DNA from 4 places in the Kineococcus aridisoli genome. Region 3 is predicted to be linked to each of the others. Evidence: riboswitches for the same ligand, from Rfam matches in the RefSeq annotation. Region 3 holds a riboswitch; each other region holds the start of a gene.

Region 1 (2,186 bases), on a different contig from region 3:
AACCACGCCGTGCGGCGGCCGGTGCGCTTCTGGTCGGCCGCGGAGGGGGTCGACGCCGCCGTGCTGGCGGCCGTGCGCGAGGGGGAGGGCGAGCGGCTGCGCCCGCCCGAGCCCGCCCCGGCCGAGCTCGCCGCCCGGCTGGAGGCCGAGCTGGAGCTCGCGCTGGCGCAGCTGCGGCGCACCGGCGCCGACTACGCCGCCCACCGGTGGGACCCGGGGTCGCCGCTGGCGCGCGCCGACGCCCTGTCGGAGGCCGCGCTGGGCTACCTGGAGCTGCTGGACGCCCGGGGTAGGTTGGCGCCGTGAGCGACGCCGACGGCCCCGAGCGCCTCCCCGAGCGGCTGGCGTACCGGCTGCTGACCGGCCCGGACGACCGCTCCTTCTGCGAGAAGGTCTCCAGGGCCCTGGCCGAGGGCTACGTGCTGCACGGCAGCCCGGCGCTGACCAGCGTGGACGGCGCGGTCGTGGCCGCCCAGGCCGTCGTCCTGCCCGCCGCCGCGGCGCGCGCGCTCTGAGCGTGGGCGCGGGCACCGTCGTGCTGCTGCCGCCGCAGCAGGGCGTCGACGCCGACCTCACGCTGCTCGCCGCCAGGCTGCGGGCGGCCGGTCACCGGGTCCTCGTCGTGGACGCCGCGCCCGGCACCGGGCAGGTCGCGCGCCAGCGGCAGGCGCTGCGCGCGCTGGCCGCGCTGCCGGGCGGCCCCGTCCTCGTCGGCCTCGGCGTCGGCGGGCAGGTCGGGCAGTTCCTCGCCGTCCACCGCGCGGTCGCCGGCCTGGTCGGCGACGTGGTGGACCCCGCCGAGCTCGGGCTGCCGGCGCCGCCGGAGGGCGTGCCGGTGCGGTCCCTGCCGCCGGCCGGGCGCGCCGAGCGCACCGCGGCGGTGCTGGACTTCTGCGCCGCGCACGCGGTTTGACAGGGCCGCGCCCGCTGCTTCAAGCTTCTCCCAGGTCATGAGTGACAGCGACAAGCCCTGGCTCGCTGTCCGGCAACCCTCCCCCGTGGCGGGGTGCCCCAGGTGACGACCCGGCCGGACGGATGGCGTCCGGCAAGTGCGGACCACGAGGAGCTGACCGTGCACGGCGAGCGCTGAACCCCTCGCCCCGTCGCGTCCAGCCACCGGTGACCGCCAGGCCACCCCGGCGCAGTCGTGCTGCGCCGTCGAACACCCGGAGAACGCCTTGTCCAGCCCCGCTCCCGCCCTGCCCGACAAGCCGAAGCGTCGCGGTCCCCTCGTCGCCGCCGTCGCGGCCGCCGTCGTCGTGCTGATCGCCGTGGTGGCGATCGTCCTGGCCACCCGCGGCGACGACACCACGACCACCGCCGCCGCGGACGGCGGCAGCGGCGAGACCGTCAAGATCGGAGTCGCGGACAAGTCGCTGGACTACTGGAAGACCTACGTCGACCTCGCGCAGTCGCAGCTCGGCGTGACCGTCGAGCTGGTCAACTTCTCCGACTACAGCCTGCCGAACCCGGCGCTGGCCCAGGGCGAGGTCGACCTGAACCAGTTCCAGCACATCCAGTACCTGGCGAACTACAACGTCACCGCCGGCGACGACATCCAGCCCATCGGCGCGACCGCGATCTACCCGCTGCCGCTGTACTCCACGACCGTCGACGACCCGGCCGCGCTGCCGCAGGGCGCCAAGGTCGCCATCCCCAACGACGCCATCAACGAGGCCCGCGGCCTGCTGGTGCTGCAGTCCGCCGGCCTGCTGACCCTCGCCGGCGGCGGCAACGCCTTCTCCTCGGTCGAGGACATCGAGAGCTCCAAGGTCGAGGTGACCCCGATCGACGCCTCGCAGACCGCGAACGCGCTGCAGAGCGGTTCGGTGGCCGCGGCCATCGTCAACGTGAACTACGCCACCAGCGCCGGGCTGCCCGAGGACGACGTCATCGCCCAGGACGACCCCTCCCAGGCCTCCGCCGCGCCGTACGTCAACATCTTCGCCGCCCGCAAGGAGGACGCGGACGACGAGACGTACCTGGAGCTCGCGCAGCTGTTCCAGGACCCCGCGGTCCAGGAGGTCTTCACGCAGGCCTACCCCAACGCCGTCGTGGAGAACCCCTCGGCCACGGACCTGCAGGCGGACCTGGCCGAGGTCGAGGACGACGCCCGGGCGGCTTCGGGCAAGTGAGCACGCTCGTCTCGCTGGAGAACGTCTCCAAGCGCTACGACCGCCGCGACG
Region 2 (2,186 bases), on a different contig from region 3:
CCGACGACGAGCGCGACGCGCCCGTCCGGCAGCGCCAGCGCGTCGAACCAGTCGCCGCCGGCCGCCTGCTCGGCACCGGCCACGAGGTACTGCGCGGCCAGGTCCAGGCGGGGCAGCAGCGGCAGCTGCGCCGGCAGCAGCGCCCGCTGCAGCTCGGCCTCGACGTCGCGGGCCCGCGCGTAGCGGGCGGCGGTCTCCTCCGCGGCCCGCACCCGCACCAGCGCGACGTCCAGCCGCGGCAGCAGGTCGGCCACCACCCGGACCTCCTCCTCGCCCCAGCCGCCGGGCCCGGGGCGGCGCAGGTCGGCCAGCAGCCGCCAGCCGACGGAGGTGCCGTGCGGGGCGTAGGGGACCAGCAGCCGGTCGCCCCCGGGGCCGGTCAGCGCGACGGGACGCCCCTCGCGCAGCCGGGCGCCCACGTCCTGCGCTCCGCCGGCGCCGGGCTCCGGCCCGCCCTCCGCGAGGTCCGGCACGTCCTCGCCGGGACGCACCAGGCGCCAGGAGGCCAGCCCCAGCCGCCGGTGGACGCGGTCGCCGATCGAGCGCAGCAGCTCCTCGGGGGAGGCCAGGCGGGCGAAGTCCCCGGCGACGGCGGCGTGGAACTGCGCGTCCGCCTCCCGCCGGACGTGGTCGGTGACGTCGGCGTTGGAGCCGGTGAGGCCGAGGAAGGTGCCGGCCTCGTCGAAGCGGGCCACGGTCGAGGTCTCGATCCAGCGCCACTGCCCGTCGGCGCGGCGCACCCGCGCGACCGCCCGGAACGCGCGCTGCTCGGCGGTGGCGCGGTCGAACTCGCGCAGGTACTCGTCGGCGTCGTCCGGGTGCAGGACCGCGCGCCAGCCGGTGCCCGTCATCACCTCGCCGGGGACCTGGAAGAACTGCCGGCAGTACTCGTTGACGAACGTGCAGCGGCCCTGCGCGTCGGTCAGCCAGACGGTCATCGCGACCGTGTCGGCGGTCTGGCGGAACAGGCGCCAGTCCGCGCGGGCGGCGTCCTCCACCTGCCGCGCGACGGGGTCCGCCGGCCGGCGCAGGCCCTCCCCGGGCACGTCCTCGCGCTCGCGGTCGTCGTCGGTCCCCACGAGGACCCAGGGTGGCCGACGCGCCGCCGGACCCGCCACCCGGCCCCCCGCGCCCCGCCACCGGTGCGTTTGCCGCGCTTCCGGGGTGTGCCGTAGGTTCGGCCCAGCCATCCAGAGCGACTGAGAGACCTGGCTCGTCGACGTCGCAGCAACCACCCGCGAGGGAAGGTGCTACCGCCAGGACCGATGGGAGAGAAGCGTCCTGTGAGCACCCTGCGCGTCCCCGCCACCGCCGCACGCCCCAGCGAGCCCGCCGTCCGCCGCCGCGCGGCCCTCGGCAGCTTCGTGGGCACCACGATCGAGTGGTACGACTACTACCTCTACGGCACGGCGGCCGCCATCGTCCTGGGCCCGCTGTTCTTCCCCAACGTCGGCGGCGCCGTCGGCGTCATCGCCTCCTTCGCCACGTACGCCGTCGGTTTCGCCGCCCGCCCGCTGGGCGGCGCGGTCGCCGGTCACGTCGGCGACCGGGTGGGCCGCAAGGCCGTCCTCGTGGCCTCGCTGCTGGTCATGGGGATCTCCACGACGTTCATCGGCCTGCTGCCCACGTACGCGCAGATCGGCGTGTGGGCCCCCGTGCTGCTCGTGGTGGCCCGGCTGCTGCAGGGCTTCTCGGCGGGTGGGGAGTGGGGCGGGGCGGTGCTGCTGTCGGTGGAGCACGCCCCCACCGGCCGGCGGGGCCTGTTCGGCGCGATCCCGCAGATGGGCTCGGCGGCGGGCATGGTCCTGGCCAGCGGGGGTTTCTGGCTGACCCGCTCCCTCACCTCCTCCGAGGCGTTCATGTCCTGGGGCTGGCGCATCCCGTTCCTGGCCAGCGCGGTCCTCGTCGTCGTCGGCCTGGTCATCCGGCTGAAGGTCACCGACTCCCCGGCGTTCACGGCGCTGCGCGAGGCCGACGGCCTGGCCCGCCGGCCCGTCGCGGAGGTGCTGCGCACCAACAAGCGCGGCGTGCTGGTGACCACCGGGATGCGGCTGGGGCAGAACGGCGGCTACGTGCTCTACACGGTGTTCGCCCTGACCTACCTCACCAGCGAGGTCCGCGAGGACGGCGCCGACGTGGGCCTGCTCGCGGTGCTCGTCGCCTCGGTGCTGAGCCTGGCCGCGACC
Region 3 (2,186 bases):
GCGCCCAGGAGCCGCTCGACGTCCCGCGAGCTCGTGCCGACCCCGGTGGAGGCGCGCAGCCCGCCGGTGGGGATCCCCAGCGAGTCCGCGAACCGGTGGGCGCAGAAGCGCCCGTCGCGCACGCCGACGCCGTGCTCGGCGGACAGGTAGGCCGCGACGGCGGAGGCGTCGTGGCCGGGCAGCGTGAACGTCACGACGCCGACCGCGTCCGCGGGGTGCGGGCGCACGACCACGACGCCCTCCAGCGCGCCGAGCCCCTCGACCAGCTGCTCGCGCAGTGCGGCCTCGTGCGCCTCCAGCGCCCCGTCGGGCAGGGCGGACAGCGTGGCGCAGGCCTCGGCCAGCGCGACCGCCCCGACGACGTTGGGCGAACCCGCCTCGTGCCGGTCCGCGCCCACGGCCCAGCGCACCGCGTCCGCGCGCACGTCCAGCGTGGCGCCCCCGCCGGCCAGGTACGGTTCCGCGGCGTCCAGCCAGTCGCGGCGGCCGACGAGCGCGCCGGCGCCGAACGGCGCGTACAGCTTGTGCCCCGACAGCGCGATCCAGTCGATCCCCGCCGCGGCGATCTCCACGCGCCGGTGCGGCAGCAGCTGGGCGCCGTCCACCGCCACGCGGGCGCCCGCGGCGTGCGCGGCCCGGGCCAGCCGGTGCAGCGGCAGCACCTCCCCGGTGACGTTGGAGGCGCCGGTGACGGCCAGCAGCGCGTAGCCGCCGCCGGCCAGCTCCGCCGCCAGCGCGTCGGCGGTGGCCCGCGCGTCCGGGCCGCCGCGCACGACCGTGGTGCGCGCCGAGCGCTGCCAGGGCAGCAGGTTCGCGTGGTGCTCGACGTCCGCCACCAGCACCCGCCCGCCGTCCGGCACCGCGCGCGAGAGCAGGTCCAGCGCGTCGGTGGTGCTGCGGGTGAAGACCACCACGTCGTCCGGGCGGGCGCCCACGAAGGCCCCCACCCGCTCGCGCGCGGCCTCGAACAGCGCCGTGGAGACCCGCGAGAGGTACCCCGCGCCGCGGTGCACGCTGGCGTAGTGCGGCAGCAGCCGCGCCACCCGGTCGGCCACCGCCTCCAGCGCGGGGGCGCTCGCGGCGTTGTCGAGGTTGACGTACCGGGCCCGGCCACCGGTGGCCAGCGGGACGCGCGTGGCGGCGCCGACGACGGGCAGCAGCGGGCCGAGCGCGGTGGGACGGCAGGGGGTGGGCAGGGTGCCGAGGGTCACGGGGCCTCCAGGGACGAGGACCTGCCGGAGACCGGGGGCGCCCGGCCAGGTCCGCGCTTGCGGGCACCACCTCGGTGCCCACCAGGTCGTCACCCGGGGCACCCCGCCGCGGAGGAGGGTTGCCGGCCAGCGAGCCGGGGCTTCGCGCTGGCGCTCATGACCTGTCCGGAGAGTGCCACGACCGGGTGCTGCGCGGCAACACCGGCGCGGTGCCTGCGCGGCACCGGCGCGGCGCGGGCGGGTGGGCGGCGGGCCGCCGCCCCGGGTGGGCCGGACGGGGGTGCCCTCGCGCGGACCCTTGAAACCCGGCGACCTCCCGGTCTACTGTCGAACGACACCATCCAGAGCGGCCGAGAGTCCTGGCTCGACGACGCCGCAGCAACCCCCCGAGCCCGGGCGCGGGTGCTACCGCCAGGTCGATGGAGTTCGGAATGGACGCACCACCTGTCGCCGACGCCTGCCCGCCTGCGGGACGGGTGCCGCGGAGATGACCCTCGCTGCGCTCGTCGCCGGTGCGACGGGGCGGCCCACCCTCAGCCTGGAGCTGTTCCCCCCGCGCACCGACGCGGGACGCGGTGCGCTGCAGCGCTCGCTGGACGAGCTGCTGGCCGCGCGCCCCGACTTCGTCTCGGTGACGTTCGGCGCGGCCGGCGGAACCCGTGAGCGCAGCCGGGAACTGCTGGCGCACGTGCTGAGCACGACGGCGGTCCCGGCGATGGCGCACCTGACGTGCGTGGGTTCCTCGCGCCGCCAGGTCGTCGAGCTGGCCCAGGAGTTCCTGGACGCCGGGGTCCGCGACTTCCTCGCGCTGCGCGGGGACCCGCCGGCCGGGGCCCCGGACTGGCGGCCGCACCCCGACGGCGTGCCCACCGCCCGGGACCTCGTCGAACTCCTGCAGGTCGCCGACCGGCGGCGGCGGGCGCTGCGGGGAGCCTCGCTGCCACCGGGGGAGGGCGCGCTGAGCCTGGCCGTCGC
Region 4 (2,186 bases), on a different contig from region 3:
GGGTGCCGATGTCCCACACGAACGGCGGCTCGGTGCCGTTGACGGACCAGTCGCCGACGATGCGCTGCTTGTAGACGACCGGGTTGTGCGAGGCGACGGTCCGGGAGTTGCGCCAGTGCCGGTCCAGGTCGCGCGCGCGGCTGGTGCCGGAGGCCCCGAGGGTGTCGAACAGCAGCGTCGCCGCGCGGGGCACGCTCCCGGAGAGCACGACCTGCGCCTGGGCGGTGCGGATCTCCGCCTCGACGTTGGCGGCGCGGTCCGCCTCGCCGTCGCGCAGGTGCGCGGTGTCCGCGGCGCCCTGGACGGCCTGCGCGGCCGCGCGCACCAGGGCGTGGGCGGTGAAGGCGATCGAGGAGATCTCCCCGGCGACCGAGAGGACCTGCGCGTCGTGGCGCACCAGCGGCGCCAGGCCGTGGGTGTAGGTGCGGGTGCGGGCGCGCACCTGGGCGGCGGTGTCGCGCTCGACGGCGGCGGCGATGCCGGCCTGCACGGCGAGCAGCACCAGCTGGTAGAGCGCGGTCTGGTAGCGGAAGCGGTCGGTGAAGGGCGCCACGTCGGCGGGGTCGACCTCGACGTCGTCGAGCACGAGGGTGCCGGTGCCGGTGAGCTGCTGGCCGAAGCCGTCCCAGTCGTCGGAGACGACGGCGCCGGGGGCCCCGACCGGCACGAGCACGGTGACGACCTCGTGCGAGCCGTCGGGCAGCGCGCGCCGGGCGGTGGCGTCGGTCCAGTCCGCGAAGATCGTCCCGGTCGTGTAGTACTTGCGCCCGCTGACGAGGGTGCGCCCGTCGCGCTCGGTGACCACCGTCTGCTGCTCCCCGGTGACCCCGTCGCCGACCTCGCTCCAGGCGTTGCCGACGAGCTCGCCCGCCGCGATGCGCGCGGTCCAGCGCGCGCGGTGCTCCCCGGCGGGCAGCGACAGGACCTGCTCGACCCAGGCGACGTGGCCGCGGAAGACCTGCGGCAGGTTCGAGTCGGCCTCGGCGACGTCGACGAGCACCTCGGCCAGCTGCACGAGGTCCAGGCCGTCCCCGCCCTCGGCGACGGGCAGGCGCAGCCGGCCGAGGCCCGCCTCGAGCAGGGCGCGGACGGCGGCGAAGGGCAGTTCGTGGTCCTGCTCGCGGGCCACCGTCCCGGCGGCCACCTCCCGCAGGACGGGGGCGAGGCGGGCGCGGACCGCGGCCAGCCGGTCGGCGGCGCTCGTGCGGGCGGGGTCGTCGAGGGTGGTGCTCACGGGGTTCCTCCTGGTCGTGGACGCGGCGGTGCGTCGGCCCGGGAGTGGTCGTGCGCTCGCTCGTCCTTACCCGTGCGTCAGCACCAGGTCAGGTCATCACCCGGGGCACCCCACGACGAGGAGGGTTGCCGGCCAGCGAGCCGGGGCTTGGCGCTGGCGCTCATGACCTGGCGCCAGCCAACCACGCGCGGGGGGCCGCGGTCCAGGGGTGCCCGCGACCCCCCGCGAGCACCCCTGCACCCTCCCGCTCCCCCGTCCCCGGTCCCCCGTCCCGGCCCCCCTCCGTCCCCGCGGCGGCACCCGTCCCCCCGGCGGGCGCCGCTCCTGCGCCGCGGGCGTGGCTCCCCTCCTGCCCACGCCCGCGGCGAGCGCGTCAGCCCCGCTCGCGCACCGCCGCGCCCTCGCGCAGGTCGACGACCCGCGGGGGCTGCTCGTGGGCGCTCCGGGCACCCTCGAGGACGTCGGTGATCTCGGAGCCGATGAGCTCGTGGCGCTCCAGCAGCGCGTCGCGCAGCGCGGCGACCAGGTGGCGGTTGCGCCCCAGCAGCTCGCGCACGGACTCCTTGCGCTCGCTGAGCAGGTTCTCCACCATGCGGCGGCCCTCGGCGTCCCCGAGCACCCGGGAGACGAGGTTGCCGTCGGCGAGGGCGCCCTGCTGCACGGCCGCGAAGGACACCAGCGTGCCGGCCATGCCCGCCGCGCCGACCATCTGCGCGGCCACCGACGTCGCCGACTGCAGGTCGCCGGCCGGGCCGGTGGACACGTCGCCGAAGAACAGCTCCTCGGCGACCTGGCCGCCGAAGGCGATGTCGATCATGCCGGCGAGCTCGGTGCGCGAGCGGGTGTAGACGTCCTCGGCGTCGCCGTGGGCGAGCAGGCCGAGGGCCTGGGCGCGCTTGACGATGGTGAGGACCTCCAGGCGCCGGTGCGGGGCGACCAGCCAGGCGACCGC

Evidence for each region. Region 3 has a riboswitch for S-adenosylmethionine ahead of ACRYM2_RS04740 (aminotransferase class V-fold PLP-dependent enzyme). Riboswitches for the same ligand answer to the same signal wherever they lie in the genome.
Region 1: it holds a riboswitch for S-adenosylmethionine, as region 3 does, so the genes downstream of both, ACRYM2_RS12820 (MetQ/NlpA family ABC transporter substrate-binding protein) here and ACRYM2_RS04740 (aminotransferase class V-fold PLP-dependent enzyme) in region 3, are expected to answer to the same signal.
Region 2: it holds a riboswitch for S-adenosylmethionine, as region 3 does, so the genes downstream of both, ACRYM2_RS11215 (MFS transporter) here and ACRYM2_RS04740 (aminotransferase class V-fold PLP-dependent enzyme) in region 3, are expected to answer to the same signal.
Region 4: it holds a riboswitch for S-adenosylmethionine, as region 3 does, so the genes downstream of both, ACRYM2_RS13690 (acyl-CoA dehydrogenase family protein) here and ACRYM2_RS04740 (aminotransferase class V-fold PLP-dependent enzyme) in region 3, are expected to answer to the same signal.

Annotation. Positions count from the first base shown of each region.
Region 1 is NZ_JBJLSF010000041.1:36,085-38,270, forward strand. It holds gene ACRYM2_RS12805 (DUF7711 family protein) at 1-306, shown strand, start outside; partial or broken gene ACRYM2_RS12810 (DUF1737 domain-containing protein) at 303-509, shown strand; gene ACRYM2_RS12815 (hypothetical protein) at 518-913, shown strand; SAM riboswitch class IV at 947-1,058, shown strand; gene ACRYM2_RS12820 (MetQ/NlpA family ABC transporter substrate-binding protein) at 1,179-2,135, shown strand; gene ACRYM2_RS12825 (methionine ABC transporter ATP-binding protein) at 2,132-2,186, shown strand, end outside.
Region 2 is NZ_JBJLSF010000033.1:41,429-43,614, forward strand. It holds gene ACRYM2_RS11210 (SpoIIE family protein phosphatase) at 1-1,079, opposite strand, end outside; SAM riboswitch class I at 1,184-1,272, shown strand; gene ACRYM2_RS11215 (MFS transporter) at 1,266-2,186, shown strand, end outside.
Region 3 is NZ_JBJLSF010000010.1:26,110-28,295, forward strand. It holds gene ACRYM2_RS04740 (aminotransferase class V-fold PLP-dependent enzyme) at 1-1,211, opposite strand, end outside; SAM riboswitch class IV at 1,260-1,373, opposite strand; SAM riboswitch class I at 1,546-1,637, shown strand; gene ACRYM2_RS04745 (methylenetetrahydrofolate reductase) at 1,699-2,186, shown strand, end outside.
Region 4 is NZ_JBJLSF010000046.1:22,740-24,925, reverse strand. It holds gene ACRYM2_RS13690 (acyl-CoA dehydrogenase family protein) at 1-1,234, opposite strand, end outside; SAM riboswitch class IV at 1,292-1,402, opposite strand; gene ACRYM2_RS13685 (AAA family ATPase) at 1,608-2,186, opposite strand, start outside.